Regions from separate parts of the Mitsuaria sp. MSU3D genome, predicted to be linked through region 2. Evidence: riboswitches for the same ligand, from Rfam matches in the RefSeq annotation. Region 2 holds a riboswitch; the other holds the start of a gene.
The links. A riboswitch is a leader RNA that binds a small molecule or an ion and turns the genes downstream of it on or off. The one in region 2 is predicted to bind S-adenosylhomocysteine.

Region 1: another riboswitch for S-adenosylhomocysteine. It lies ahead of metH (methionine synthase); the one in region 2 lies ahead of ahcY (adenosylhomocysteinase).

Annotation. Positions count from the first base shown of each region.
Region 1 covers NZ_CP200314.1:5,355,881-5,371,218, forward strand. The annotation lists gene AC1VNM_RS23570 (FIST signal transduction protein) at 1-514, opposite strand, end outside; gene AC1VNM_RS23575 (PhaM family polyhydroxyalkanoate granule multifunctional regulatory protein) at 544-1,269, opposite strand; gene AC1VNM_RS23580 (MarC family protein) at 1,396-2,067, opposite strand; gene AC1VNM_RS23585 (TraB/GumN family protein) at 2,168-3,151, opposite strand; gene AC1VNM_RS23590 (ATP-binding protein) at 3,258-5,591, opposite strand; gene AC1VNM_RS23595 (BTH_I0359 family protein) at 5,911-6,216, opposite strand; gene AC1VNM_RS23600 (hypothetical protein) at 6,435-7,313, opposite strand; gene AC1VNM_RS23605 (fumarylacetoacetate hydrolase family protein) at 7,348-8,454, shown strand; gene AC1VNM_RS23610 (DUF4197 domain-containing protein) at 8,435-9,112, shown strand; gene AC1VNM_RS23615 (homocysteine S-methyltransferase family protein) at 9,153-10,229, shown strand; gene AC1VNM_RS23620 (HD-GYP domain-containing protein) at 10,233-11,438, opposite strand; S-adenosyl-L-homocysteine riboswitch at 11,605-11,709, shown strand; gene metH (methionine synthase) at 11,791-14,574, shown strand; gene AC1VNM_RS23630 (glycine zipper 2TM domain-containing protein) at 14,738-15,338, shown strand, end outside.
Region 2 covers NZ_CP200314.1:5,694,555-5,709,892, forward strand. The annotation lists gene AC1VNM_RS25135 (hypothetical protein) at 1-71, shown strand, start outside; gene AC1VNM_RS25140 (multifunctional CCA addition/repair protein) at 86-1,315, opposite strand; gene AC1VNM_RS25145 (hypothetical protein) at 1,488-1,763, shown strand; gene AC1VNM_RS25150 (glutathione S-transferase family protein) at 1,833-2,534, opposite strand; gene AC1VNM_RS25155 (lytic transglycosylase domain-containing protein) at 2,585-4,684, opposite strand; gene AC1VNM_RS25160 (5-formyltetrahydrofolate cyclo-ligase) at 4,696-5,313, shown strand; gene AC1VNM_RS25165 (LysR family transcriptional regulator) at 5,336-6,319, opposite strand; gene AC1VNM_RS25170 (DUF2917 domain-containing protein) at 6,446-6,808, shown strand; gene AC1VNM_RS25175 (TfoX/Sxy family protein) at 6,753-7,310, opposite strand; gene AC1VNM_RS25180 (5-formyltetrahydrofolate cyclo-ligase) at 7,411-8,004, shown strand; gene pepQ (Xaa-Pro dipeptidase) at 8,037-9,371, shown strand; gene AC1VNM_RS25190 (OmpW/AlkL family protein) at 9,454-10,092, opposite strand; gene metF (methylenetetrahydrofolate reductase [NAD(P)H]) at 10,222-11,061, opposite strand; gene AC1VNM_RS25200 (TlyA family RNA methyltransferase) at 11,058-11,789, opposite strand; gene ahcY (adenosylhomocysteinase) at 11,824-13,257, opposite strand; S-adenosyl-L-homocysteine riboswitch at 13,360-13,458, opposite strand; gene AC1VNM_RS25210 (HAD family hydrolase) at 13,530-14,321, shown strand; gene AC1VNM_RS25215 (hypothetical protein) at 14,249-14,731, opposite strand; gene AC1VNM_RS25220 (oxidoreductase-like domain-containing protein) at 14,950-15,159, opposite strand; gene infA (translation initiation factor IF-1) at 15,210-15,338, opposite strand, start outside.

The sequences.
Region 1 (15,338 bases), 340 kb from region 2:
CCAGCGCCAGGCCCGACAGGCCGCCTTCGAAGATGCCGTCGGCGATCTGGACCGCGTCGTCACCGCCGCTGACCAGCCCGCCGAAGAGGTAGCCGCTGCTGCAGCGCTGGGCGAGCTCGGCGATCAACTCCTGCAGGTCGGGCGTGCCGCCGTCGGCGTGCAGCAGCAGGCTGCGGGATTCGCAGTCCGGCGTCAGCGGCCGCAGTCCCGAGAAGATCCGCCATTGGTCGGCGGGCAGGTCGCACAGCATGACGACCAGCGCCGGCTCGTCGAAGTACTCGACGCCGCTGGCGCTGACCGCCAGCGCCGAGGCCCCGACCCAGCCGCAGCCCGGCCAGCGCTCACGGGCCTCGTCCAGCAGCGCCTGCGCGTGCGGCACGTAGGGATGCGTGAGGTAGAGGAAGCCCAGCGTCGGCGTCATGCCGGCGCGCTGCCCCTCCAGCTGCGCGCCGGCCAGCGCCAGCGCCATGTGGGGATCGGGATGGGTGGCGTGCGCCTGGAGGAAACGAGGCATGAACGGCCCTCGGGGAAACTGGGGATGGCTCAGGGAGCCTTGCGTTTGGGAGCGGTCTTGCGCGCGGGCGCCGCCTTCTTCGCGGCTGGCCTGGCCGCGGACGTGGCGGAAGTCTTCTTCGCCGCGCCCGGCGAAGTCTTCGTCGCCGGCTTCGCGGTGGACGTCGGGGCCGAGGCCGCGGAAGCCGAGGACGTCGCGGCCGACGTGGCGGCCGTCGCCGCCGTCTGGGCCGTCTTCATCGCGTTGGCCGCGACCTGCGTGAACTGCTGCGTCAGCGCGTTCCACCATTGCATCGGGTCGGCGCCGGCAGGCTTGGGCCCGGCCGGGTCGCCGGCCTTCGCCTCACCCTTTGCCTCGCCCCTTGCCTCGCCCTTCACGTCGGCCGGCGCGTCCTGGGGAGCCGGCGTCGCGGCGGCGGCAGGCTCCTGGGGTCTCGGCGCGGGCGACGGGCGCGGCGGCACCTGCGTCTTCAGCACGTCCTTCAGGTCGGCCATGGGCACGTTCATCGCGTGCAGCGTCGACAGCGTCATCCGCTGCACCTCGAGCGCCTGGATGGTCGCGTTGAGCATGCGGGCGTTGTTCTCGAGCCAGAACTGCACGGTGCGCAGCTCGTCGATGCGTTTGTCCAGCTCCTGCGGGTCCAGCGTCGGCGCGACCCACTGGTTGAAGCCGGGGATCGCGGCGCCGGCGTTCTTCATCAGCCCTTGCAGGAAGTCGAAGCCCGGAACGAATTTGCTGAAGTCGGTGTCCGCCATGGTGTCTCCTCGGGAGCCGTCCTCGCCAGGGACCCCGGCGTGCGCAGGGGCGCCCCGGGGGCGGCCATGGGCTCGATCCTACGTCCTGGCGGCGGCCGCCCGATGTCGGGAAGGGCGGTGGCCGCGTCAGGTCGGAATGTGGTTCAGGTCGGCCCAGCCGGTCCACAGGATCTGGATGCCGATGCACAGCAGCACGAAGGCCATCAGCCGCATCATGACCAGCGTGCCGACCTCGCCCATCTTCATCAGCAGCCGGCCGCCGTTGCGGTAGACCAGATAGACCACGGCGGCGGTGAAGGCCGCGCCGATGGCGGCGATGCCCGCGCCCATCACGTACGGCACCGGCGAGCGCGGGATCTGCGCGCCCAGCGCGATCGCCGCGGCGATGCTGCCCGGCCCGGTGGTCAGCGGGAAGGTGATCGGGAAGAAGCTGCGGCGGACGATCTCGGTCTCGCTGATGTCGCCGGGCGAGGCGTGCACGACGGCGGTCTGAACGTCGTCGGTCTCGTTGCGGGTCAGCATGACCCAGGCGCTGTAGGCCACCAGCAGGCCGCCGCCGACGCGCACGACCGGCAGCGAGATGCCGAACAGGTCCAGCACGTAGGTCCCCACCAGCAGCGACACCATGATCACGACCCAGCCGTTGATCGCGACCTGGCGCGCGAGCCGCTTGAGGACCCGGTCGTCGCCGCCGGCCGCGCCGATGACGATCGGGGCCACGCCCACCGGATTGATGATCGGCAGCAGCGTCAGCGGCACCAGGAACAGGGATTGGAGGAAGGACGGCAGGTTGTCCAAGATGCGCGACTCCAGAGGAAAAAGTCGGTGGAAAGGTCGGTGGAAAGGGGGGTGGGGAAGGCCCGGCCAGGCCGGCGCGGCCCAGTGTGCCGCAACTCGGTCACCGCGATCCGGATCGCGGCATCAGGGTTACCTCGAAACCCTGCTCCTTGAGCAGCGCGGTGAGCGCGCGGGGGCCGGTCATGTGCATCGCGCCGACGGCCACCAGCAGCGACTGGCCGCGCTGGTGCAGTTCGGAGATGCGCTGGGCGAGGGCCGGATTGCGCCCGTCGTTGATGCGCTGCAGCGCCGCGCGATCGGCGGCGTCGGTCACGCAGTCGCACCACTCGGCGTATCGGTTCAGGCGGGCCAGGTCGCCGCGGTCATAGACGCCCACCATCGTGTCCAGCGTGCGCAGCAGCGACTTCGGGCGTTCGAGCTGCTGCAGGTTCGAGCGCAACTCGTGCCGCGCCGCGTCCACGTCGGCGGGCAGCAGAGCTTCGAGCTGGCCCTGCAGCGTTTCCAGCGCCAGCACCGGCAGGCCGCGGTCGCGCGCCCACTGGCTCAGCAGCATCTCCTGGCCGTAACGCACGTCCAGCCCCAGCGACCGGGCGCGCAGCAGCATGTAGGTGCTGGTCTGCAGCAGCGGATGCATCGCGGCGAGGGCGTGCGGCTCCAGGCAGACCGCCACGGCCTGCGCATCCAGACGCTGGCGCATCGCGGCGTCCAGCGGCAGCTCGGGCATCGGCGGCATCTTCCAGGCGTCGCGGTCGAGCGGGTCCAGTTCCAGCGCGACGGCGTCGACCTCGTCCAGCGCCTTGCGCAGGCGCGGACCGGGCGCGGCCCAGCCCGGCTTGCCGACGTGCAGGCTGGCGTACAGGTAGGAGGTCCGACCGTCGCGCTTGAGCGTCCACATCAGCCCGCGATCCCTGGCCTGGGCGGCGAGGCGGTCGGCGGGCAGCGGCGCGGGTTCCGGGGGGCAGGAGGGCTTGGGCGGCGCGGCCAGCGCGCCGGCGCCGGCCAGCAGCGCCAACAAGGCGAGCGAGCCGGTGGCGAGACCGCGAGAGGCCCGCATCAGCAGCGTCGAGAGGAACGGGTTCAGCATGGGCGGCACGATGCCATAGAACCGGCGCGGTTCGAGGCAGGCGGTGCACGACGGCGCTCTCCGGCGTGACGCGGGAGATCGGCTGGGGCGGATGAACGGGCCGGGGTCAGGCCTCGCCGGCGCGGAAGCCCATCGGGCGGCGCTGGCGGACTTCCGGCTTCACGCGATGCTCGGCCTCGAGCAGCGTCAGGAATTCGTCGGGCGACAACGCCTCGCCGAGGATCTCGGCCTGCTGCCGCACCGCGGCGAAGTCGCCCAGCGTCAACGCGTCCAGCGCGCCCAGCCGGTCCGCGTGCGCATCGTCGAGCGCCACGCCGACTTCGCGCTCGAACATCGTCAGCCGCTGGTCCGGCCGCAGCGCCTTGAAGCGGATCTTGAAACTGAAACGGCGCAGCGCGGCTTCGTCCAGATCGTCGAAGGCGTTGGTCGTGCAGATGAAGAGCCCGGCGTGGCGCTCCATGCCGGCCAGCATCTCGTTGACCTCGCTGACCTCGTAGTGCCGCTCGGCGGCGCGGCGGCTGCGCAGGAAGCTGTCGGCCTCGTCCAGCAGCAGCAGCGCGCCCTCGGCGGCGGCGGTCTCGAACATGCGGGCCATGTTCTGCTCCGTCTCGCCGACGTACTTGGACATCAGGTCGCTGGCCAGCCGCACCATCAGCGGCCGCTGCAGCTCGGAAGCGATGTGCTCCGCCAGCGCGGTCTTGCCGCTGCCCGGCGGGCCGTGGAAACACAGGCTGCCCATGCCGCGGCGGCGCAGCGCCTCGATCAGGCGCGGCAGCGCGAAGCGGCATTCGCAGTGGATCAGGTCGAGCGAGTAACGCGTCGCCGACGGCCGCGACTGGGGCGAGGCATCGACCAGACCGAGCGCCTTGTCGGCGTGCAGCAGCTGCCGGCTGACGAGGCGCTCGTTGGCGGCGGCGACCTCGGCAGGATCGGCGGCGCTGTCGTCGCCTCCCCGTCCGGCCCCCGCCAGCCGGGCGAAACGCACGGCGGTGCGGACCTGCGCCGGCGTCAGGCCGCGGCGCTCGGACAGCCGTTCGGCGAAGCCCTCGGGGACCGGCAGCTCCTCCAGCGCCTTGCGCACCAGGCCCAGCCGCGCGCCGGGCGGCGGCGAGGTCAGTTCCAGGTGGTACTGGAAACGGCGCCGGAACGCGGGGTCGATGTGCTCGATGCGGTTGGTGATCCACAGCACCGGGACCGGGTTGCTCTCGAGGATCTGGTTGACCCAGGCCTTGCCGTTGACGGCCATCGTCGCCGGCAGTTCCAGCGCCGCGTCGAGCCGGGCCATCAGATGCGCGGTGTCGCCGCTCAGGTGGGGGAAGACGTCCTCGACCTCGTCGAACAGCAGCGCGACGTCGCGGCTCGCCTTCAGGAACACCTGGCTGATCTGCAGCGAACGGTAGCGGTCGCGGCCGCTCAGCGCATTGCCGTCGCGGTCGGCGTACTCGACCTCGTACAGCGCCAGGCCGGCCTCGCGCGCGGCGACCTTGGCGAGCTCCGTCTTGCCCGTGCCGGGCGGCCCGTAGAGCAGCACGTTCACGCCGGCCTGTCCCTGCGCCACCGCCTGGCGCAGCAGGGTCGCGAGCAGCGTCACGTCCTCGGCGATGAAGTCGAAGTCCGCGCGTTGCAGCGGGCTCGGCGTCACCGGGCGCGTGAACACGGCCATCAGGTCCTGCGGACCGTCATAGGCCCGCATCAGCACCGGCGGCAACTGCTCGCTGACCTTCATCAGGTCGGAGAGATCGGTGATGTTGTGTTCGGCGATCAGGTTCTCGATCATGCCGACCCGCTCCAGCCGCGACCCGGCGCGCAGCGCGTCGGCCACCTCGTGCGGATCGACGCCGGCCAGGTCCGCGATCGCGGCGAAGGCTTCCTGCGCGGTGTTGACCTTGAACTCGACCAGCGCGCCGCGCAATTCGCGCTGGTATCGCGCCAGCGTGCCGTAGAGCAGCAGCGCGCGCTCGGCCGCGTTCAGCTGCAGCAGGCGGCCCAGCACGTCGATGTTCTGCTCGACCAGCGTGGACCGGCTGCGCAGCTGGCCGTCGAGGGCGTCGCAGGTGCAGGACAGCAGCGCGAGGAGGTCCTTCGGCGCATCCTTGACGTACTCGTCGAGGTAGAAGAACACCGTGCCTTCAGCGAACGGGCCGCGCCACACGCCGTGGCGGGCAAGGAAGGCGGCGTCGCCCAGCCGTTCATGGCCGGCCCACAGCGAGTGGCCCTGGCAACGCCGCGCCAGATAGCCCCGCACACGCGTGAGCACCTGCGGCGGCCAGACCAGGTGGCGCGCCGTCAGCGCCAGCAGGCCGCTGAGGTCGCGGCGCGGATTGAAGCGGTTGGCGTGGCGGACCGTCAGCGTCAGCACGAAGTGCGAGCACATGCGGTCCAGCACCGGGCTGTCGGACAGGCCCGGGGAGTCCAGTGGAAGTTGCGCGCGCTTGCCCATGGTTCGTGCGGGAGGGAGATCTCCGGAACGAGGACGGCGTCGAGGACGCGGACATGGCCCCGGACCCGGGCGCCGCTTGCCGCGTCACCCCTCGAAGGGGCGCGGCTGCACGATCTTGGCGCAGGGATGGTTTGGGGACAAGCCCCGGCTGACGGAATCAGCGGCGGTCAGCGTGCGGGAGGCCAGGCGCGGGCTCTCCGCGGTGCATGGGGCCTCCCTCCGGGAACCCCAAGCGCCACTCCGGCCCCACCAGCAATCGCTGACTGCCCGTTTGCGGGGCAGTGGTCGACTGCGTGTCAGGGGCGGGTGGTGTGGGGGATCAATGCATGATCACGGGCTGCTGGCCCAGGTTCGCGTACTGCGCGATGAAGGCGTCGAGGTCGTCGACGTCGGGACCTTGCTCGATCAGGGCTTCGACGCCCTCCTGGAAGGTCTGCGCCAGGGCGCCTTCGATGAAGATCTCCTTGCGGGTGAACTTGTCGACGATCTCGAAACCGTCACGCTGCAGCGATGGCAGGTTCGTGTGGTCCACCTGGGCGGCGTGCGCGGCATCGCCAGCGGACGGAGCGACCGGTACATCGAACTGGACGACGATGTAGCTCGGTGAGTCGTAAAGCATGTGCATGAAGGACTCCTTGGTTGGAGGAGTTATGGCCTGTTGCGACAGATTCAAGACCCGTCGCTCCCAACCAGGCCATGACCCATGGTGGCAGATCTCGCGGAACACGCTGCACCGTGTCTCAAGCATTTGTGGTGCCAACCGCACAGGGTTTCACGGATTCACGAACCGTAACGCGCACACACGGAATCGAGATCAAGCGGACATGCACGCGGCGGACAGGGTCACTCCAGCAATCGGAGCGCCCACTGCTCGTCGTCGTCCAGGCTGAAGCGCAGGTCGACGGCCAGGAAACCGCGCTGACCGTCGAGCCAGACCGACCATTGCAGCGCCGGGCGGCCCGCGCCGCGGGCCAGGTCGCGCCGCAGCAGCCACCGGCCGCCGTCGCGCGCGATCACCTCGAAATCCCAGTCGCTGACGCCCGTCGGACCAGCCACCGGCACGCGCAGGCGCTGCCCGATGTAGGGCGCGGGTTCGGCGGCCATCATGGCGGCCACCTGCAGCCACCACGACAGGCGGTCCTGCGTGCCAGCCGACAGCGGAAAGGCGCGCGCGCCTACAAGCAGAACCGGACGCGCGGCGTCACGGTCGAAGATCTGCAGCTCCCGTTCGCGACCCTGGCGCGACACGCGGTGCAGCTCCGGCTGCAAACCTTGCGGACCGACGCGGCCTTCGCTGTGCCAGACCGGCAGCTCGCGATCGCCCGAGCGGCGTTCGAGCGTGATGTCGTAGCGCCCGTTCCCGATGTGGAAGTTCAAGGCGGCCTCGCCGGGTTGGCCGTCGATGACGAAGGCGTAGGCGAGGGCGCCGTCGCCGCGCAGCGGCAGCGCGAGCAGCGCTGGCACGGGCCGGGTTTCGGGATCGGGAGCGGGCCTGGGACGCGATGGCGTGCGCGGCGTGGCGGGCGGAGCGGCCACGGGCGCGACCGCTTCGGGCTTGGGCGGGCGCGGCGCCTCGATGACGCGGGTCGACACCACCGGCGCATCGATCGCCTGCGGCGGCGGACGCTGAGACAGCGCACCGATCGCCGCCGCGTGCAGCACCAGCGCCCCCGCGACGGCCGTCGCGAGCGCGACCCGATCCTGAGGTGAAAATGCCGCCAACGATCGCCCGACGAATGACTGTCCGCCCACCACAATGAAACTCGCAACCTACCGCGACGGATCCCGCGACGGCCAACTGGTGGTCGTGTCGCGAGACCTGAGTCAGGCATGCTATGCCAACGGCATCGCGACGCGCCTGCAACAGGTGCTCGACGACTGGAATTTCATGGCGCCTCAGCTGGAGATGCTGTCGCAGTCGCTGAATCACGGCCGCGCGCGGCATGCGTTCGCGTTCGACCCGAAGCAATGCCTGGCACCGCTGCCGCGCCTGGCCGGCTGGATCGCCGGCGAGGCCTACCCGGACCAGGGTCAGGCCTTGCGCGAGCGCGGCCTCGCGTGGCCGGAGCGCCTCAGCGCCCCGTTGCTGCGTGCCGGCGGCGCCGAGGCGCTGCTCGGTCCGACCGAACTGCTGGACCTGCGCACGCCGGGGCTGGAACCCGAGCCGCAGCTCGCCGTGCTCACCGGCGACCTGGCGCAGGGCGCGGTGCCGTCGCAGGCGCTGGAGTCGATCCGGCTGCTGATGCTGGTCAGCGACTGGGTGCTGCGGCCGGTGCAGCAGGAGGAACTCGCCAACGGCTGGCCGGCGCTGCACAGCCGCCCGGCGCTGCAGTTCGCGCCGGTCGCCGTCACACCCGACGAACTGCCCGGTGCGTGGTACCTCGGACGCGCGGCGCTGCAGCTGCAGGTGATGCGCAACGGACGCAAGCAGGCGGTCGTCGACGCGAAGACCGGCATGCGCTGGTCCTTCGGCGACCTGCTCGCCGAGGCGGCCCTCAACCGGCCGCTGCGCGCCGGCACGCTGGTCGGCGCGGGCACGCCGGTGCTCGGCAAGCCGGTGGTGCTGGAGGCCGGGGACAGCCTGCGCATCGAGTTCAAGCTCGGCGACGGTCCCGGCCCGTTCGGCGCCATCGACATGGATCTCGCGGAGTCGGAAGATGCAACGTCCGACGACGCCGGCCTCGACGAGAACACCGAGCACACCGAGCACACCGAGAACGCCGAGAACGCCGAGAACACCGACGACAGGCCCTCGAACGCCGCCGCCGCCTCGGAAGGCGCTGCCGAGGCGGCGATCGAAGCCGAGAAAGCGACCCCCACTGAAGCTCAAGAAGGAGACACCGATGAACCTGCTTCGCCGTGACCTGATCGCGCTGCTGGGCGCGGGCTGCGCCTCGCCGTGGGCGATGGCGTTGAGCCTGAGCGAGGGCGACGCCGCCTCCGGCGTGCGCGCGGCCCTCGAGCGCGGCGCCCAGGCGGCGCTCGCCAACCTGGGTCGCACCGACGGTTTCCTCGGCAACCCTCAGGTGAAGATCGAGCTCCCCGGCGCCTTGAAGGACGCCGCGCGCCTGCTGCGCACGACCGGCCAGGGCAGGCGCATCGACGACCTGATCACCTCGATGAACCGCGCCGCCGAACAGGCGATGCCCGAGGCGCGCCAGCTGCTGGTGACCACCGTGCGCAACATCAGCGTCGAGGACGCGGTGAGGATCGTGCGTGGCGGCGACAACGCGGTGACGCAGTTCTTCGAGGACAAGACCCGCTCGCCGCTGACGACGAAGTTCCTGCCCATCGTCACGAAGGCCACCGAGCGCCAGTCGCTGAGCGAGAAGTACAACGCGGTCGCCGGCAAGGCCTCCGGGTTCGGCCTCATCCGCAAGGAAGACGCCAACCTGCAGGGCTACGTCACCGACAAGGCGCTGGACGGCCTGTACTTCATGATCGGCCAGGAGGAGAAGAAGATCCGCCAGGACCCGGTCGGCACCGGAAGCGCCATCCTGAAGAAGGTCTTCGGCGGTTGAGAACGATGGGGCGGGGCGGGGCTTCCTACAATCGAGCCCCATGAACGCCCCGACCTCCGCCCGTCCCGCCGTCGCCTACACCCGCGGCGCCGCCTTGCCTGCCATCCTGGCGCAACGCATCGCCGTCCTCGACGGCGCGATGGGCACGATGATCCAGCGCTACAAGCTGACGGAAGCCGACTTCCGCGGTGAGCGCTTCGCCGATCATCCCAAGGACCTCAAGGGCAACAACGACCTGCTGGTGTTGACGAAGCCCGAGGTCATCAGCGAGATCCACCGCCAGTACCTCGACGCCGGCGCCGACATCATCGAGACCAACACCTTCGGCACGACCACCGTCGCGCAGGAGGACTACGGCCTCGAGGCCTACGCCTACGAGATGAACGTCGCCGCCGCGCGCCTGGCGCGCGAGGCCTGCGATGCGTTCAGCACGCCGGAGAAGCCGCGCTTCGCGGCCGGCGCGCTCGGCCCGACGCCGCGCACGGCCTCGATCAGCCCGGACGTCAACGACCCCGGCGCCCGCAACGTCGACTTCGACACCCTGCGCGCGGCCTACTACGACCAGGCCAAGGCAATGCTCGAAGGCGGCGTCGACCTGTTCCTGATCGAGACCATCTTCGACACGCTGAACGCCAAGGCCGCCATCTTCGCGGTCGACCAGCTGATGGACGACACCGGCGAGCGTCTGCCGGTGATCATCTCCGGCACGGTGACCGACGCGTCGGGCCGCATCCTGTCGGGGCAGACGGTGACGGCGTTCTGGCACTCGGTGCGGCACGCGCAGCCGATCGCGATCGGCTTGAACTGCGCGCTCGGCGCGGCGCTGATGCGGCCTTACATCGAGGAACTCTCGAAGGCGGCCGGCGACACGCCGATCTCCTGCTATCCGAACGCCGGCCTGCCCAACCCGATGAGCGACACCGGCTTCGACGAGACGCCGGACGTCACCGGCCGTCTGGTCGGCGAGTTCGCCGCCGCGGGTTTCCTGAACATCGCGGGCGGCTGCTGCGGCACGACGCCGGATCACATCCGGGCGATCGCGCAGAAGGTCTCCGCCTACCAGCCGCGTCGCTGGGGCAGCAAGCTCTTCAGCGGGCTGGTCGCCGAAGAGGTCTGAGCCTCAATACAACTTCAGCATCGCGTCCATGTTGATCCGCAGGCGGATCTCATGCGGCGCGAGGCTGGCCGTGATGGCCTGCGCCTGCAGCCGCGTGTCGCGCAGCACCGGCACGGTCAACGGCGTGCCGCTGCGGCCGACCAGCGAGGCCACGAGCGGCGCGTTGGCGCTGTGGCCGCGCTTGAGCACCATGCCTTCCTCGCCGTTGGCCAGCCGGGCCAACGAGCCCGGCGGGTAGAGACCGATCGCCTTGATCAGCGCGGCACCGGCCTCGTCGGGTTGCTGGAGTTCGTCGAGGTAGACCGCCCGCGCCGCCTGTGCCGCGGACAGCGGCCGGCGGCTGCGTCGCGGGCTGAGGCGGGCGCCATACACGTCGATGCGCCGGAGCAGCCGCGCCATCAGCTCGCCGTCCGATCGGCCCGCCAGGGGGCCCGGACCGGCGTCGTGATGCAGCCGCACGGCGGTCAGCCAGTCCTCGTCGTCCACGCCGATCGCCTGCAGCGTCGCCGCCGCGCGGTCGCCGTGCCCGGCCAACTGCTCGCGCTGCGCGTCGCCGAGCGCTTGCGGACGCATCGCGTGCTGGTCCTGCTGCGCGCCGCTGTCCAGGTTCATCGTCAGCGCCGCCAGGCCGAGCGTGCGACGGCGGCCTTCACCCCAGCCGAGCTGGCGCGTCGTCATCTCGACCAGCGCCAGCGACAGCAGCGCATGCCGCGCGCTGTACTGCAGCGGCTCCTGGCCGGCGTCGTGCACCAGCATCGCCAGCGAGGCGTCCGGCTGCTGCGTCAGCCGGGCCAGCACCTTGTCGAGCAGTTCGCTCAGGCGCAGCAGGAATTCCGGCCGTCGCGGATCACGCAGCACCTGCTGCGCATGCCATTGCAGGTCGGCCCAGATGGCGGTGTGCGCCGGCGACGTCGACTGCGGCATGGGCATCGGACGCGTGGGCTTGTATTCCGCGGTAGCGTTGGCCAGCGCGGACATCGACGCGCCTTGCAGCATCATCGTGTCGAGCTTGTGGGCGAGGGCGCGCTGGTACTCGCGCGTCTCGTGCGCCTGCACCCACGGCCCGCGGGCCAGCAGGTCGCGCACCTGCGGCGTGTCGGGCAGCGGATGCCCGGAGGCGAACAGCAGATGTCCCGCCGCGTCGCGCAGCGAGAACGTCAGCACCTGTCCCACGCGCAGGCTGTTGGGAGGAAGTTGGACCAGATCCACGGTGGCTTCCCATCGACGTGTCGTCGTCTTGTCGTTGTGCCGCGCAGGATACGGGCGCACCTGGGCCGGGAAGGCAATACGGCACGAACAAACCAGGGCCGGACCGGTAGAATGCACGCTGTTCCCGCTACCAGCAAGGCCGCACCGCGCCCCTGCGGCGGCGGTGGTTTCCGAGGAGCGTTGCGACAGGTCCCGTCACCCGGGTTCCCGCCAGGCTCGGAACGGCGGTGTCGGACCCCTGGACCCCGCCTCACAACGGCGCTCACCGACCCGCGTTCCGCGGGGTTGCGGTGAGTTGCGCGGCCCCGTCTTTCGTTTCAGCTCACGTCCAGCTTCGAAAAGCGCCGCCGCCATGTCCGCCCCGAATTCCGCCTCCGCTTCCGCTGCTTCCGATCTTTCCGCCGCGCCGGCCTCGCCCGTGGCCGTGCCGCCGATGAAGCTCTCCGGCCTGGAGCCGGTGAACATCGGCGCCGGCACGCTGTTCGTGAACATTGGCGAACGCACCAACGTCACCGGCTCGAAGGCCTTCGCGCGGCTGATCCTGAACGGCGAGTTCGAGGCCGCGCTGAGCGTCGCCCGTCAGCAGGTCGAGAACGGCGCGCAGGTCATCGACATCAACATGGACGAGGCCATGCTCGACAGCAAGGCCGCGATGGTGCGCTTCCTCAACCTGATCGCCTCGGAGCCCGAGATCGCGCGCGTGCCGATCATGATCGACTCGTCCAAGTGGGAGGTGATCGAGGCCGGCCTGAAGTGCATCCAGGGCAAGGGCATCGTCAACTCGATCTCGCTGAAGGAAGGCGAGACGGAGTTCCGCCGCCAGGCCAAGCTGATCCGCCGCTACGGCGCGGCCACGGTGGTGATGGCCTTCGACGAGACCGGCCAGGCCGATACCTACCAGCGCAAGATCGAGATCTGCACCCGGGCCTACCGCATGCTGGTCGACGAGATCGGCTTCCCGCCCGAGGACATCATCTTCGACCCCAACATCTTCGCGATCGCCACGGGGATCGAGGAGCACAACAACTACGCCGTCGACTTCATCGAGGCGACGCGCTGGATCAAGAAGAACTTGCCCGGCGCGAAGGTCAGCGGGGGCGTTTCGAACGTGTCGTTCAGCTTCCGCGGCAACGAGCCGGTGCGCGAGGCCATCCACACGGTCTTCCTGTACCACGCGATCCAGGCCGGCATGGACATGGGCATCGTCAACGCCGGCATGGTCGGCGTCTACGACGAGATCCCCGCCGACCTGCGCGAGCGCGTCGAGGACGTGGTGCTGAACCGCCGCGAGGATTCGACCGAGCGGCTGCTCGAGGTCGCCGAGACGGTCAAGGGCGCCGCCAAGGACGACAGCGCCAAGCTGGCCTGGCGCGCCGGCGACGTCGCGGCGCGGCTGTCGCATGCGCTGATCCATGGCATCACCGACTTCATCGTCGAGGACACCGAGGAGGCCTGGCAGGGCATCCTTGCCCAGGGCGGCCGGCCGCTGCACGTGATCGAAGGGCCGCTGATGGCCGGCATGAACGTCGTCGGCGACCTGTTCGGCGCCGGCAAGATGTTCCTGCCGCAGGTGGTGAAGAGCGCCCGCGTGATGAAGTCCGCGGTCGCGCACCTGGTGCCCTACATCGAGGAAGAGAAGCGGCTGATGGCCGCCGCCGGCGAGGACGTGCGCTCCAAGGGCAAGATCGTCATCGCGACGGTGAAGGGCGACGTGCACGACATCGGCAAGAACATCGTCACGGTGGTCCTGCAGTGCAACAACTTCGAGGTCGTCAACATGGGCGTGATGGTCCCGTGCCAGGACATCCTCGCGAAGGCCAAGGTCGAGGGCGCGGACATCATCGGGCTGTCGGGCCTGATCACGCCCAGCCTCGAGGAGATGCAGTACGTCGCCGCAGAGATGCAGCGCGACGACTACTTCCGCATGAAGAAGATCCCGCTGCTGATCGGCGGCGCGACGACCAGCCGCGTGCACACGGCCGTCAAGATCTCGCCGCACTACGAAGGCCCGGTGGTCTACGTGCCGGACGCGTCGCGCTCGGTGGGCGTGTGTTCGGAACTGCTGTCGGATGAGCGCGCGACGCGTTTCATCGACGAGCTGAAGTCCGACTACGAGAAGGTCCGCGAGCTCCACGCCAACAAGAAGCAGACCCCGCTGGTGACGCTGGCGCAGGCGCGCGCGAACAAGCACCGCGCCGACTTCACGACCTACACGCCGGCGGTGCCGCGCTTCGTCGGCCGGCGCCAGTTCCGCAACTACGACCTGGCCGAACTTGCGCAGTGCATCGACTGGGGCCCGTTCTTCCAGACCTGGGACCTGGCGGGGCCGTTCCCGGCCATCCTGAAGGACGAGATCGTCGGCGCCGAGGCGCAGCGTGTCTTCAGCGACGGCAAGCGCATGCTGCAGCGGCTGATCGAGGGCCGCTGGCTGACTGCCAGTGGCGTGATGGGCCTGTACCCCGCCGCGCAGGTCAACGACGACGACATCGAAATCTACAGCGACGAGTCGCGCACCGAGGTGCTGATGACCTGGCGCGGCCTGCGCATGCAGACCGAGCGGCCGGTGGTCGACGGCGTGCGCCGGCCCAATCGCGCGCTGGCCGACTTCATCGCCGCCAAGGGCACGGTGCCGGACTACATCGGGCTGTTCGCGGTCACCGCCGGGCTCGGCGTGGACAAGAAGGAGCAGCAGTTCATCGACGACCTGGACGACTACTCCGCGATCATGCTGAAGGCGCTGGCGGACCGCCTGGCCGAAGCCTTCGCCGAACGGCTGCACCAGCGCGTGCGGCTGGATCTGTGGGGGTATGCGGCGGACGAGACCCTCAGCAACGAGGAACTCATCGCGGAGTCGTATCGCGGCATCCGTCCGGCGCCGGGCTATCCGGCCTGCCCGGATCACCTGGTCAAGCGGGACATGTTCCGCGTGCTCCAGGCCGAGGACATCGGCATGGCGCTCACCGAGGGCATGGCGATGACGCCGGCGGCCAGCGTGAGCGGCTTCTACCTGGCGCATCCGGAGGCGACGTACTTCAACGTCGGCCGCATCGGGGACGACCAGGTCGCCGACTGGGCGGCACGGATGGCGCTCGACCATCAGGCCGCGCAACGGGCGCTGGCGCCGCTGCTCGGCTGACGCGCGACGCGTCCGCGCAACGAAAGCCGCAGGACGCGGCCTTGTCCTACAGGCGGCGTTTCACCCCTTTACAAACGGGACAGTTTTAGGCCCCCGCGACTTGTAACAGCGTGGCATTCTTCGCTCATCCCCCGAGATAGGGGAAAACCATAAGAGGTGAATCATGGCGTTGAATACCAATCAGAAGATCGCGGCTGGGGCCGTTGGGGCGACCGTGCTGGTCGTGGCGGCCTTCTTCGCGGGCCGGCAGGCCGCGCCGACCTTGCCGGACTCGCCGGTGGCGGCGACCGAGCAGCAAGGCAACGTCGTCGACCGCAATGGCGCCAACGCCGCGGACGAGGCCCGGGCGGCCCGCCGCTCCGGCGATGACGCCGTCCAGCAGCGTCCGGCCAACGACTCGCGCCGCGTCGCGCAGCAGCAGGCGCCGCGCGACGGCGGTTCGACCGGTTATGCGGACAACGCCGGCACGTCCGGCGCGGGCCAGACCGAGTCCCGCCTGTGCGCATCCTGCGCGACGGTGCTGTCGGTCCGTACCGAGGCGCGTGAAGGCCAGGGCACGGGCATCGGCGTCGTTGGCGGCGCGGTGGTCGGCGGCCTGTTGGGCAGCGCGGTCGGCGGCGGCACGGGCAAGAAGATCGCCACGGTCGGCGGTGCGGTCGCGGGCGGCTACGCCGGCAACGAGATCGAGAAGCGCCAGCGCAGCACCACCGTGTGGGTGGTCAAGATGCGCAACGCCGACCAGAGCAACCGCACGATGACGTTCA
Region 2 (15,338 bases):
ACGAAGTTCAGTCGCAGCCAAGCACTTCGAGGACCTTCCTTCAGCCTGAAGCTGCGGCGTCCCCGGGATAAGAGACGCCACGACCTCAGCGCGGGCGATCGCTCTCACACGCTTTGAGCGCCGCCTTGCGGGCCTCGTGGATCGCCTGGCCGATGGCCGGGCCCTTCTTGCCCGCCGCCAGCGCGGCCGAAGAGATCGCCGCCTGATCGACCGACTGCACCGCCCGCAGATCGTGCAGCAGCGCCGCGCGCTGCGGGTAGGGGCGGTCGCGCAAGCCCGCGCGCCCGCGGGCGTCGCACTCGCAGGCCAGCAGCAACTGGGCGAAGCGCTCCGGCCGGCGCAGCGCGTCGCTGCGCTCGATCAGGCGCAGGCGCGCCTCGGCGCTGAAGTCGAGGCTCTGGTGCACGTGCGTGTGTTCGCGCGCGACCAGCTCGGCGAGCTCCTTGCAGTCCGACGGAACCCGCCAGCGCTGCGACAGCGCCGCCGCCAGTTCGACGCCGCGTGATTCGTGCTTCAGGTGGCGCGGCCATTCCTCCTCGGGCGTCGTGCCCTTGCCGAGGTCGTGGCACAGCGAGGCGTAGCGCACCGGCAGCGGCGCCTCGACGCGCGCGCATTCCTCCAGCACGAGCAGCATGTGGACACCGGTGTCGATCTCCGGGTGGTGCGCCTCGGGCTGCGGCACGCCGAACAGCCGCTCCAGCTCCGGCGCGATGCGCGCCAGCGCGCCGCTGTCGCGCAGGATCTCGATCATCCGCGCCGGGTGGCCTTCCATCAGGCCGCGGGCGACCTCCTGCCAGACGCGCTCGGCGACCAGCGCGTCGGCTTCGCCAGCGGCGACCATGGCGCGCATCAACGCCATCGTCTCCGGCGCCACCGTGAAGTCACCGAAGCGGGCCGCGAAACGCGCCAGCCGCAGGATCCGCACCGGGTCCTCCGCGAAGGCGTCCGAGACGTGCCGCAACACGCGCGCCTCGAGGTCGCGCCGACCGCCATAGGGGTCGATGAGCGTCCCGTCCTCCGCCTGGGCCATGGCGTTGATCGTCAGATCCCGGCGTGCCAGGTCCTGTTCAAGCGTCACATCGGGGGCCGTGTGGAACTGGAAACCGTGGTACCCGGCAGACGTCTTGCGCTCGGTCCGGGCCAATGCCACCTCTTCATGGGTCACGGGATCCAGGAAGACCGGGAAATCCTTGCCGACAGGAAGAAAACCCTTGTCGATCAACGACTTGGGCGTTGCGCCGACCACGACCCAATCGCGGTCCTGCACGGGCAGTCCCAGCAGGGCGTCCCGGACAGCCCCCCCAACGAGATACATCTGAACACTCATGTTGCGGCGCAGCATCCCCGATGAAGGGGATAGCTAAAGTAGTCTCTCTATCCGTATATTCACCAATGCCACCTGCACACCAGTGTCTGTTCAAACAGGCCAACTACCGAGAGAGACGTTGTAGTCAGGCAGGCCGGCATAGCAGTAGGGAGTATCTTGAATGAAGTCTGTTCTTCTCCTCCTGCTGGGCGGAATTGGTCTCGCCGCCCAGGCGCAGGAGCAGCAAGCGCCGGACACGAACTCCGTGCACGTCGCCGCTGACACCAGTTTCACCCGGCAGAGCCAGCCCGCCCCCGCGCAGCTGGCAGATGTCAACGAACAAGAGGGCGCGGACACCGTCGTGCCGTCCTTCGTCTCCGAGCCCACGAACCAGGCCATGATGCTCGGCGGCCTTCTCGCCGCAGGTTTCATGGTCCGCCGCCGCCGCGACCACTGATTTCGCGTCGGCCCACCTCGCCGCTTTCCGCCGCCTGCCCGCACAGGCAACGGAAGGCGGTTTTTCATTTCAGGGCTTCAAGACCGGTACCGGTCCGCTGACGTCGCGGTAGGGCTCTTCGAAGTCCAGGAAGTCCTTCTCCGCCATCGCGTCGGCGATCCACTCGCGCACGCCCGGCGCCGCCTGCACGGCGTCCGTGTAGGCCGTCAACGGCGCGGGCAACGGCAGTCCGTAGCGCGTCACCCGCATCACCACCGGCGCGAAGAAAGCGTCCGCCGCGCCGAATTCGCCGAACAGGAAGGGGCCGCCGCTCTGCGTCAGCGCGTCGGTCCACAGTTCCACGACGCGAGCGAGGTCCTTGCGCAGGCCAGCCTCGGTCTGCAGCAGCCGTGCACCGACGGTCGTCAGGTCGGCGTCGATGTTCATCATGCAATGGCTGCGCAGATGGCTGAAGCCGCTGTGCATCTCGGCGCAGAGGCAACGCGCCCGTGCGCGCTGGCGGGCGTCGCGCGGCCAGACGGCCTTGTCGGGGAAGCGGTCGGCCAGGTACTCGACGATCGCCAGCGAATCCCAGACCGCGAGGCCGTCGTCCACCAGCACCGGCACCTTGCCGGCCGGCGTGACCGCGCCGATCTCGCGATAGAAGGCCGAGTCGGGCGTGAAGTCGAAACGGACGATCCGCTCCTGGAAATCCATGCCCAGTGCCTTCATCAGCACCCATGGGCGCATCGACCAGGACGAGTAGTTCTTGTTGCCGATGATCAGCTGCATGCGGAAAGCTCTCTGCAAAGGGGAAGGGCGCCGTCGCCGGCGCGCCGGGGTCAGTTCGTGCCGTTGGCCGGGATGTCCGGCGCCGACGCGGCGGCCGGCCCGATGACGCTGCCGAGCCGGTCGCGCAGCACGATGCCGCGCTCGCGGCCCATCAGCTGCGCGTAGATCGTCGCGTTGGACAGCACCTTGCGCACATAGTCGCGGGTCTCCCAGATGGGGATGTTCTCGGTCCAGATCGCGGCGTCCAGCTGCGGACCGTCGCGCCAGCGGCGCGGCCGGTTCGGGCCGGCGTTGTAGGCCGCCGCGGCCATCGCCTGCGAGCCCTCGAAGCTGTCCATCACCAGCTTCAGGTAGCCGGTGCCCAGGCGCAGGTTGGTGTCGCGGTCATGCAGCATGTCGGGCTTGAAGTCGACGCCCAGCTTCCTGGCCGTCCACTTCGCGGTGGCCGGCATCACCTGCATCAGGCCGCCGGCGCCGACATGCGAGCGCGCGTCCATCATGAAGCGCGACTCCTGCCGGATCAGGCCGTAGACGTAGGCCGGGTCCAGACCCACCGCCGTCGATTGCTTCAACACGTCCGCGCGGTAGGGCATCGGGAAGCGCTGGGCGAGGTCGATCTCGGTCTTCGTCCGCTCGCTGGTCTGGATGCAGCGCTCCCAGAGCTCGCGTTCGCAAGCGGCCTGCGCGATCGACAGCAGCTCGCGATCCGACAGGCCGCGCAGGCTGAAGTTCCATTCGCGCTGGCCTTCGCTGCGCAGGCCCACGGCGAGCAGCATCAGCGCGCGCTGGATGCCCGGATTCGCCAGCCCCTGCGCGCGCTCCGGCGCCGTCAGATCCGCAGGCGTCGGCGGCAGCGGCAGGCGCAGCTTCAATTCGTCGGCGGCGAGCTTGCCGTAGAAGCTGAGCGGCGAGGCGATCGCGCGCAGCGTCTCCTGGGCTTCGCGGCGCTGGGCGTCACCGGACGGGCCGGTCGGCGCCAGTTGCTGCTGCGCCTTCGCGCGCCAGTACTGCCAGGTGATGTCCTTCTGGTCCGACGGCTTCATCAGCGCGATGGCCGCGATCAACTGCTCCGGCCGGCTCGCGCCCGCGTCACCGCGCAGCGCGGCGCGCGCCATCCAGCTGATCGTGTCGTCGCTCCATTCGACCGGGCCGAGCTTGGCCTGCAGCTTGATCGCGCGATCGAAGTGCTCGTTGGCCTCGTCCTTCAGCCGCAGCGCCGCCTGTCTGCCGTACTGGGCCCAGAGCCACGCGGACAGGTCGTTGGGCAGCTTGGCCGCCCAGCGGCGCACGTCGTCGTCCGCCTTGTCGTAGTCGGTCGCCAGCAGCCGCATCAGCGCCAGCATCGTCAGCTCGGCCTTGGCGCGCGGCGAGGCCGCGGCCTTGCGCTTCAGGTAGCGGTCCGGCTTGTCCATCAGCTCGGCCAGCGCCTCCTGGTCGGGCTTGGACAGCAGCGCCCCGGCCTGCTTCACCGCGCGGGGCTTGTTGGTCTCGACGATGAAGCGCAGCTTGCGCCAGACGTCCGAATCCTTGAACTGGCCGTTCTCGTGCAGCGTGGCCGCGAGCATGTTGCAACCCTCGTCCGCATCGCGTTGCGCGAACCAGGCGGCGCGCGCGGCGTCTCGCAGGTCGCGCCCCGGCGGATCCGCGAGCAGCGCGTAGCAGGCGACTTCGCGGTCGTCCTGCATCTTGTAGGCGGCGTGGTCGCGGCGGAAATTGGCCCAGTCGCGGCGATGTCCCAGCTCCAGCAGCCAGTCGTTGCGCAGCCGGTCTTCGACGTAGGCGCCCGGCCAGCGCGCATAGAACGCGTTGAGCTCCGGCTGCTGCGCCTCGGACAGGCGGGCGTTCAGCTCCCAGTAGTCGAACCAGGGCGCGAGCGGATGCTGCTGGTCGAAGGCGACCTGCCGCATCGCGGCCAGTCGCGAGCGGTCCCGGACGCGCCAGGCCTCGCGGGCATCGGTGACCAGGTCCGGCAGCGGCGGAAGGGGGTTGGGCACGACGTTGAAGGTCGTGGTCGATTGCGCGAGCGCTGGCGGGGCCGTGACCGCGGCGGCCACGCAGAGGGCGCCCACGGCCCCCAGGGCGCCGACGGTGGCCGAGACGGTCACGGTGGCGGAGGCGAGGGCGGTTACAGTGATCCGAGCGAACTTCATGCCGACCTGCGATGAGTGACTCCCCCACGGCTCCCGAAGCCGCCGGCACAACCGGCAAGACCTGGCCCCATGAGCGAAGCGAATTGCGTCGCGCCTTGCTGGCGCGCCGCCGCGAATGGTGGGCCGGTGCCGAGGCGCGTCTCGCCGCCGACAAGCTGGGCGAGCAGCTGCTTCCGCTGCTGCGCCAGCTCGAGCCGCTGACCCTCGGCCTCTATTGGCCCCTGGAGGGGGAATTTAACGCAGCGGCCTGGGCCTCGACCCACAAGCTCGGGGGAGAAATGCAATTGGCGCTGCCCTTCGCGCGTAAAGCCGGCGACCACGGGCCGGCGTCGATGACGTTCCGGCGCTGGGACGGCCAGGAACCGACGGTGAAGGACGAGTGCGGCATCCCCAGCTCGACCGGTCCCGTGCTGGTGCCGGAGGTGCTGCTGGTGCCGTGCCTGGGCTACACGCGGGAAGGTTTCAGACTCGGCTACGGTGGCGGCTACTTCGACCGCTGGATCGAGGCGCACCCCGGCGTGACGACGATCGGTCTTGGATGGCGCTGCTGCGAGGCGACCTTCGAGGTCCAGCCGCATGACCAGGCATTGACCGTCGTGCTGACCGAACGCGAACTGATCGCGCCCTGAGCTCGGGCCGGGCCTGGGCCGATCAACCCGAGTTCTCGTCCACGGGCGGATCGGGCTCGCCGATCGCGCGGCGCGTGAGCGCGGCGTGTTCGCCGATCCAGCGCGCGAATTCGACGACCTCGGGCCGCGCCCGCCCGTGCTCCGACATCATGAGCCAGTAGACCGTCGGGCAGTCGGTGCGGCCGGCCTCGCCGAAGGGCTCGACCAGCTCGCCACGCTCCAGCGCTTCGTAGATCAGCGGCAACCGGGCCAGCGCGACCGCCTGGCCGGACACCGCCGCCTGGATCTGCTGGTAGGTGAAGTTCAGGTACATCCAGCGCCGCGGCTGCAGGTCCGGCGCGCCGTGCAGCGCCAGCCAGCGCCGCCAGCTCAGGAACAGGCCGCTGGGACGCTGGTCGTCCTCCTCGGCCAGCGTGTACTGGCGCAGGTCGGCCGCCTGGCTCAGCGGCGGTCCCTGGCCCTCCTGCGCCTGCTTGGCCACCCAGGGATTCACGACCGGCGTCAGCATCTCGCCGAACATCCGCTGCGCCGAGGGCGCCACCCGGTTCGGCGCGGCGTAGCGCAGCGCGACGTCGAATTCGCTGTCGTCGATCTCGACGAGCTGATCCAGCGCCGAGACGCGGATGTCCATGTCCGGATGCTCGCGCTGGAAGGCCTCCAGCCGGGGGATCAGCCACAGCGACGCGAAAGAGGCGAAGGTCGTCACGTTGACGACGCGCCGGCCCCGCGTCGAGCGGATCTGGCGCACCGTGCTGTCCAGCCGCTCCAGCATCGGCTCCACGGCCGACAGCAGCAGCTTGCCGTCCGGCGCCAGCTCGACGTGGCGGGTGCCGCGCAGGAAGAGCGTGGCGCCCAGTTCCTCCTCCAGCGACCGGATCTGGCGGCTGATGGCGGATTGGGTGAGGTAGAGCTCCTCGGCGGCGGCGCTGAAGCTCAACCGCCGGGCGACCGCCTCGAAGGCGCGCAGCGAACCGACGGCGAGCGGGCGATGACGGGGCGGATTCATGCGTGGATGGTATCAATCGACGCGACAAGACTCATTGGACCATCGTGCGGGTCAACCCTAGTATTGCACCATGTTCACGAGGAAGGCCGCCGGTGCGCGGACCGCCCGGCGGACAAGGAGCAGATCATGAATGTCATGCAAAAGTCATCAATCCAGGTCAGCCGCGACGACGCCGCGTGGACGTTGTCGCAGGGCGAGGCCATGAGCCTGCCCATCGGCCCGGGCCGCCGTGAACTGCATGTGCTCGACGGTCGCGTCTGGGTCACGCAGCGCGGCGACCTGAACCTGCCGGCGCAGGACTTCTGGCTGTCGGCCGGTGAAACGCTGGAAGTCGCCAGCGGCACCGAGCTCGTCGTCGAAGCCTGGCCGACCGCCCGCTTCCAGCTGATGGTGCCGCCGCAGGCTTGCGCCAACAAGCCGGCGCGGAGCGTCGTCAGCCGCCTGCCTTCTTTCGGGCAACTGTTCGGCCAGCGCCTGGCGAACGCTTGACCGCAGGAGCCGCCGTCGTGACACCCTTCAGCGCCTTGACCGGCTTCTCCGTCCTGACGGTCCTGGGCTCGGCGCTGGTGCCGGCGCTCTTCTTCGGCGTCCTGGCCTTCGGCTTCGCGTTGGCGGAGCGCAAGGCCGACTCCATCGCCAGCCGCCCCCAGGGCAGCATCAGCGCGGGCGACTCCAGCGTCTCCTCCGGCGGCCGGAAGTAATTCAGGCTGGCGACCTCCTCTCGCCCGTCCTTGCCGGTCTTCGAATACCGGAACGGCTCGCAGCCGGCGTCCACATAACGCGACTGACTGACGGCGTCGGCCTTCAGGTAGAGCTCGTCGCGACTGATGATGGCCAGGAACAGGCCGTCCACATACAGCCCGAAGCCGCCGAACATCCGCCGCGCCAGCACCGGCCCGAGCGGGGCCAGCAACTCCATGCAGTGATTCGCGAAGTCCGCGCCGGCGCCGGTGAGGTGCCGGACGGTTCCCGTGGTGGTGGTGCGTGCCATGGCGCCGACTCTAGATCAGCGCTGGCGCCCTGTCCGCGAGGCGGCCACAATGGTCCGCTCCAGGGCCCGCCGGGTCCTCCAGGGAAGGCGAATGGGCTGGATGGATCCGAACGACAAGCTGCCGATCTCCGAAGACCGCCAGGCGCTGCGCGAGCGCCTGATCCGCGAACGCCTGGACCTGCCGGGCCGCCTTGAACTCGCCGACGTCGTGCAGAGCGTGCTGCGCGTCTGGCTGATCGGACGCAAGGAAAAGCGCATCGCCGCCTACTGGCCGATCAAGGGGGAATTCGATCCGCTGCCGGCGCTGTACCGCTGGAGCGAGGTCGACGGCGACCGTCGCATCGGCCTGCCCGTCGTCGATCGCGAGGAAGGCCGGCTGCGCTTCCACGTCTGGTACCCGGGCTGCCCGATGGAAGAGGACGCCACCGGCATCACCAAACCCAAGGACACCGAGGCCTTCGATCCGCAGTTGCTGCTGCTGCCCTGTCTGGGCTACGGCCCGGGCGGGATCCGCATGGGTTACGGCGGTGGCTTCATGCTGCGCACCATCGGGCAGATCCAGCCGCGGCCGGTGGTCGTCGGCGTGGGCTTCAGCCACGGCTTCCAACCGACGCTGACCGCCCAGCCGAACGACGTGCGGCTCGATGCGATGCTGACCGAGATGGGGGTCGTCTGGGAGAATTCCCGCGCATGAATCCCGCCTCGAGTTCTGCCGTGAGCCCTGCCATGAGTTCCGTTGATCCCCACGCCCTGAACGCCCTCTACACGGCCCACCTCGCGGAGCAGCAGCGCCGCACCGAACACGCGCTGCAGCGCGGCGGATTCGACGCGCTGCTGATCGCCTCGGGCATCGAGAAGTTCGCCTTCCTCGACGACCGGCCCTACGTCTTCCAGCCGAATCCCCACTTCAAGCTGTGGGTCCCGCTGATCCGTCATCCGGACAGCTGGCTGGTGATCCGGCCGGGGCACAAGCCGCGTCTCGTCTACGTACAGCCCGAGGACTACTGGCACGTGCCGCCCGAGGCACCGAGCGGCTTCTGGGTCGACCACTTCGAGCTGATCGTCGTGCGCAAGCCGGAGGAGGCGCTGCCCTATCTGCAGGTGCCCGGCACGCTGGCGATCGTCGGCGAAGCGGACGCGGCATTGGGAGACATCGTCCCGAACAATCCGCCCGACGTGCTGAACCCGCTGCACTACGCGCGCGCCGCGAAGACCGACTACGAGCTGCTGCGCCTGCGCGAGGCGTCGGCGCTGGGCGCCAAGGCGCATCTGGCGTCGCAGCGCGCCTTCCGCGACGGGCGGTCCGAGGCGGCCATCCACAACGCCTATCTGGACGCCTGCGGCTTCGCGGAGCGCGACCTGCCCTACGGCAACATCGTCGCGCTCAACGAGCACGCGGCGGTGCTGCACTACCAGTACCAGGACCAGCGCGCGCCGTCGCAATCGCTGTCGCTGCTGGTGGATGCGGGCGCGCACAGCTGCGGCTACGCGTCGGACATCACCCGCACGACCGGCAACGGCGACGCGTCGTTCCAGGCGCTGATCGATGCGATGGAGGCCTCCCAGCTGCGGCTGGTCGACCGCGTGCGCGCGGGCGTGGACTATCGCGACATCCACCTGGACTCCCACCGCGAGATCGCCGGGGTGCTGCGCCAGCTCGGCATCGTGAAGATGGACGAGGACGCGATGGTCGCGCAAGGCGTGACGTCGACGTTCCTGCCGCACGGCATCGGCCACCTGCTGGGCTTGCAGGTCCATGACATCGGCGGCTTCATGGCCGGCGAGGACGGCGGGACGATCGCCAAGCCGGAAGGCCATCCGTACCTGCGCCTGACGCGCGTGCTGCAGCCCGGCATGGTCGTGACGATCGAGCCGGGCCTGTACTTCATCCCGATGCTGCTGGACAAGCTGCGCGCGACGCCCGCGGCGGCGAACGTGGATTGGGCGCTGGTGAAGCACCTGAGCGCGTTCGGCGGTGTCCGCATCGAGGACGATGTCGCCTGCCGCGAAACGGGCGCGCCGGAGAACCTGACGCGGGACGCGTTCGCGGCGCTGAGCTGACGCGGCGAGAGGCGCTCGCTGTCGGGCAATGAAGAAGGGGTCCTGACGGACCCTTTCTTTCATCTGCACTCAGCTGCGCCGATCAGAACCGGTACCCGACGCCCACGCCCACCAGCAGCGGATCGATCTTGAACTTCCCGACGTTCACGCCCTTGGCGCGGACTTCGGTGTCCATCTGGATCTTCTTCACGTCGACGTTGATCGACCACTGCTTGTCGAGCATCACGTCGAAGCCGGCCTGCGCGGCCAGGCCAATGCTGTGCTTCTTGATGCTCGGTTGCAGCGCCGTCTGCACGGCCGGGTCGAAGTGGACGCCGGAGAAGCTCGTGTAGTTGAGGCCAGCGCCGACATAGGGGCGGAAGGTCCCTTCCGGGTTGAAGTGGTACTGCAGCGTCAGTGTCGGCGGCAGGTGCTTCACCGTGCCGATGCGCGTGCCGTTGCTGTAGAGCTTGTGACGCTGCGGTACGGTCAGGATCAGCTCGGTGGCCCAGTTCGGGGTCAGGAAGTAGCTGAAGTCGAGCTCGGGGATCGTCTTGCGGCTCAGCGACAGCCCCAGTCCGGTCTTGTCCTTGTCCGCCGGGTCGATGTTCACCGCGCGGGCGCGATACACCCACGGGCTGCTCTGCGCGTGGGCCGACGGTGCCAAGGCGGCGAGCGCCGCGAGTGCGACGGCCGCGACGATGGCGGGGTGGAAAGAGGCGAGGGCGGTGGTGCGGGACATGCGGTCACTCCTGGTCAATGGGATGACCGGGATTGAACGCGGACCGCTCCGTGAGAACCTTGACCGTTCACAAGGAACGGCGGCGAACCGGAGCGGTTCCCTGCGATGGCGCGGAGCGCTTGCGCCTTATCAAGCTTTCGCGGCGAGACCGAGGCGTTCACACAACGCCAGCGTCAGTGCGCTCTGGTTGAGCGAATAGAAGTGCAACCCCGGCACGCCGCCTGCGATCAGCCGTTCGCAGAGCCGCGTGACGACGTCCAGGCCGAAGGCGCGCACCGAGGCGGCGTCGTCCATGTAGCCCTCCATCTTCAGCGCGACCCAGCGCGGGATCTCGATGCCGTCGCGTTGCGCGAACTGCGCGATCCGCGCGAAGTTGTTGATCGGCATGATGCCCGGCACGATCGGCACGTCCACGCCGATCGCCCGCGTCGCGTCGACGAAATGGAAGTAGGCATCGGGGTTGTAGAAGAACTGCGTGATCGCGCCGCTGGCGCCGGCGCGCACCTTGTCCGCGAAGAACTGCAGGTCGCGCGCCGCGTAGCGCTGCTGCGGGTGGTACTCGGGATAGGCGGCGACCTCGATGTCCCAGTCCGCGCCTTGCGTCTCGCGGATGAAGCGCACCAGTTCGGCTGCGTAGCGGAACTCGCCCGCCGTCGCCGTGCCGCTGGGCAGGTCGCCGCGCAGCGCGACGACGCGCCGGATGTTCTGTGCGCGGTAGGTCGCCAGGATCTCCGCGATGTTCTCGCGCGTCGAGCCCACGCAGGACAGGTGCGGCGCCGCCTCGAAGCCGGACGAGGCGATGTCCGCGACGGTCGACAGCGTCTTCTCGCGCGTCGATCCGCCCGCGCCGTAGGTGACGCTGAAGTACTGCGGATTCACCGCGCGCAGCTCCTGCACGACGGTCTTCAGCTTCTCGGTGCCGACGGGCGTGTTGGGCGGGAAGAATTCGATGCTGACAGGCGTCGTCATGGTTTCTGAACCCAGATGAAAAATTCGGTGTTGCCGTCGCCGCCGGTGACGGGGCTTTCGAACCAGCCCCTGACGACGAGGTCGCGCTTCTCGGCGGCCGCCACGGCCTGCTCCTTGAGCACGACGTATTGCGCCTTGTCCTTGACGATGCCGTTCTTGTTCAAGGCCTTCGGGCCCAGCTCGTACTGCGGCTTGATCAGCAGCAGCGCCTGGCCTTGCGGCTTGAGCCAACCGACCACGTGCTTGAGCGTGCCGATCATCGAGATGAAGCTCAGGTCGCCCACGACCAGATCGAAGGGCGCCTCGGGGACGTAGTCCTTCACGTGCATGCCTTCATGGGCCGTGACGCGCGGGTCCGCCTTCAAGGTCTCATGCAGCTGGCTGTGGCCGACATCGATGCCGGTCACGTGCGCCGCGCCGGCCTTGAGCAGCACGTCGGTGAAACCGCCCGCGCTCTGGCCCATGTCCAGCGCCGAGAGGCCTGCCACCGACACACCGACCTTGGCCAGCGCACCTTCGAGCTTGAGCCCGCCGCGCGAGACGTAACGCAGCTCGGCGTCGTCCGTCACGCGCAGGGGGGTGGTCTCGGGCAGGTCCTCGCCGCACTTGCGCACGACGGTCCAGCCCTTGGGGCCTTCCCACTCGACCGCACGCGCGTCGATCAGCCGCTGGGCGGCCGAGCGCGTGGGCGCCAGGCCAAGGGAGAGAAGCAGCTGGTCAGCACGCATGGGTCGGGTCTCGGGTCAGGCTAGGGTCAGTGGATCAATAGCGATAGGTGTCGGGCTTGTACGGGCCTGACTTCGACACGCCGATGTACGCGGCCTGCTCGTCCGTCAGCTCGCTCAACTGCGCGTTCAGCGTCTTCAGCTGCAGGCGGGCGACGTGCTCGTCCAGGTGCTTGGGCAGCACGTAGACCTGGCCGACGGCGTAGGCGTCCTTGTGCGCGAACAGCTCGATCTGGGCGATCGTCTGGTTGGCGAAGCTGGACGACATCACGTAGCTCGGGTGGCCCGTACCGCAGCCCAGGTTCACCAGACGGCCCTTGGCCAGCAGGATGATCCGCTTGCCGTCGGGGAAGATCACGTGGTCGACCTGCGGCTTGATCTCTTCCCACTCGTACTTCTCGATCGAGGCGATGTCGATCTCGTTGTCGAAGTGGCCGATGTTGCAGACGATGGCGTTGTGCTTCATCGCGGCCATGTGCTCATGGCGGATCACGCCCTTGTTGCCGGTCGTGGTGACGAAGATGTCGGCCTTGTCGGCGGCGTATTCCATCGTCACGACGCGGAAGCCCTCCATCGCGGCCTGCAGCGCGCAGATCGGGTCGATCTCGGTGACCCACACCTGCGCCGACAGCGCGCGCATCGCCTGGGCCGAGCCCTTGCCCACGTCGCCATAACCGGCGATCACGGCGATCTTGCCGGCGATCATCACGTCCGTGGCGCGCTTGATGCCGTCCACCAGCGACTCGCGGCAGCCGTACAGGTTGTCGAACTTGCTCTTCGTGACCGAGTCGTTGACGTTGATCGCGCGGAACAGCAGCGTGCCCTTGGCCGACATTTCCTTCAGGCGGTGCACGCCCGTGGTCGTCTCTTCCGTGACGCCGATGATCTCGGCGCTCTTGCGGGTGTACCAGGTGGCGTCCTCGGCGACCTTCTTCTTGATCGCGGCGAACAGGATGCGCTCTTCCTCGCTGCCCGGGTTGGCCAGCACGGACAGGTCCTTCTCGGCCTTCTGGCCCAGGTGCATCAGCAGCGTCGCGTCGCCGCCGTCGTCCAGGATCATGTTCGGGCCTTCGCCCGGCGTGCCCTTGGCGCCGAAGTCGAAGATGCGGTGCGTGTAGTCCCAGTAGTCCTCCAGCGTCTCGCCCTTGTAGGCGAAGACGGGCGTGCCGACGGCGACCAGCGCGGCGGCGGCGTGGTCCTGCGTCGAGAAGATGTTGCACGAGGCCCAGCGGACTTCCGCGCCCAGCGCCTGCAGCGTCTCGACCAGCACGGCGGTCTGGATCGTCATGTGCAGCGAGCCGGTGATGCGCGCGCCCTTGAGCGGCTGCGCGGCGGCATATTCCTCGCGGATGGCCATCAGCGCGGGCATCTCGCTCTCGGCGATCTTGATCTCCTTGCGGCCCCACGCGGCCAGCGACAGGTCTTTGATCAGGTACTGGTCTTGGGCCAGCGGCTTCAGTTGGGCGTTCATGCGGACTCCTGCGAAGAAGGGCCGTCGACACCAACGATCAGGACGCGGGGAGATGCGGAGAGGGCATTTGCCGCTCGGTCCTCACCCGGCCAACGAAGGGTCGACGGGTGAGCGCGGTTGCCATTGCCGCGGACGTGTCGCCGCGCGGCGGTTCCGAGCCTGGCCTCGATGGGATGGGAGGTCGCAACGCTCCTCGGAACAGGGCGCGATTGTAGTCAAGTTCCGGCCGCGGCTCGATGACAGCGTTGCGCTCGGGGCCACAATCGCCCCCCATGCGAACGATCCCCCCGCTCAGCGACTGCCCCCGCGCGGCCTGGCTCCCCCTGCGCGGGGTGCTGACGGACATCGACGACACCCTGACGGCGGATGGCGCCATTGCCCCGGCGGCACTGGACGCGCTGCACCGGCTGCACGCGGCCGGCGTGCCGGTCATTGCGATCACGGGGCGCCCGGCCGGCTGGAGCGAACCGTTCGCGATGGCCTGGCCCCTGCGGGGGATCGTCGCGGAGAACGGTGGGGTGCTGCTGCATCGCGAAGGGGAGGCGCTCGCGACCGAATTTGCCCAGGACGACGCGACGCGATTGGCGAACTTCGCGCGACTGCAGGCGTGCGCGCGGGAGATCGTGGCGACCGTGCCCGGCGCCGTGCTCGCGCGCGACAGCGCCGGCCGGCTGACCGACATCGCCGTCGATCACAGCGAGTTCACGACGCTCGACGACGACGCGATCGCCGCCGTCTGCGACCGGATGCGCGCGCATGGGCTGGTGGCGACGGTCAGTTCGATCCACGTCAACGGCTGGATCGGCGATCACAGCAAGTGGACCGCGGCGCAGTGGGCGGTGAAGCGGCTGACGGGCCTGGACTTCGATCCCGCCGAGTGGGTGTATGTGGGCGACTCGACGAACGATCAATTGATGTTCGAACGCATGCCGCTGTCGGTGGGCGTCGCCAACATCGCGCGTTTCCTGCCGATGCTGGACCACCCGCCCGCTTATGTCACCGCGACCGAGCGCGGCGACGGCTTCGCGGAAGTGGCCCGGGCGCTGCTGTCGACGCGCGGGTAGGCCGGCTCGTCGGCGACCGGGCGGTGGGGACGCGGCTGGCGGCCCTCGACCGGGTCCCAGGCATGACGGCCGACCAGCGCGGAGACGCCCGGCCAGTCATGCCCGCGCGGCAGTACCCGGGCCAGCGCCGCATGGCTGACCCGGCCCCCGAGGGCGACCAGACGCTCCGCCACCTCGATCCGCCGGCGGCGCAGCCGCGGCAGCAGCCAGCGATTGGTCGGACGCTCCCGAAGCACGCTGGGATGCGGCATGCAGCGGTGCTCCGCCATCAGCAGGTGGCGCAGCAGGATCTCGAGTCCGAATGGATCGAGGCCTCGCCAATCAGTGCTCAACCGCGCCAGCGCGAAGCGTAGATTGGCCTGCGCGTCGGAATGCGCGACATGGAAGCGGTTCTGGCCGGTCATGAACATCTGGACCTCCGGAGGGCGGGAGCACCGCGCCGCTGTGGCAAGTGCGGCGCCTGTCCTTGATGTCGGCCATCGAGCCTCAGTTCTGAACCGGGGGATGTCCCCGAAAACGTCACGAAAGGAAAGCACCCCGTGGAGGGGGCGGCGGACTCGCCAAAAGGAAAGGGCCGCGCGAGGCGGCCCTTCGGGTGGGGTTCGGAGAATCGTCAGGACTTCGACGTTCAGGACGCCTCGGGATGGCGCGACTTCCAGGCACGCAGGGCCTGCCGGTACGCGTCCATCGCCAGATCGTGCAGGTCGAAGATGCACGGGTCGCAGCCGTTGCCGCAGCACGCATCGATGTCCGGCTGCGGCGGCGGCACGGGCATCGGATCGTCGCCGGCCTCGAGCGAGGCCGGAACGGCGGCGGAGTCGGACTGGGCGTCGGTCATGGCTGGCGATTCTCGCGCGGGGGGCCTGGGGCCTCCCGCGGCAAGGCGCGTCAGCGACGGACCGGCGGCGGGCCCGAGTGGTTCGAACGCTGCAGGTGACGGAAGGTGATCCGGCCCTTGGTCAGGTCGTACGGCGACATTTCCAGGGAGACGGCATCGCCGGCCAGGATGCGGATGTG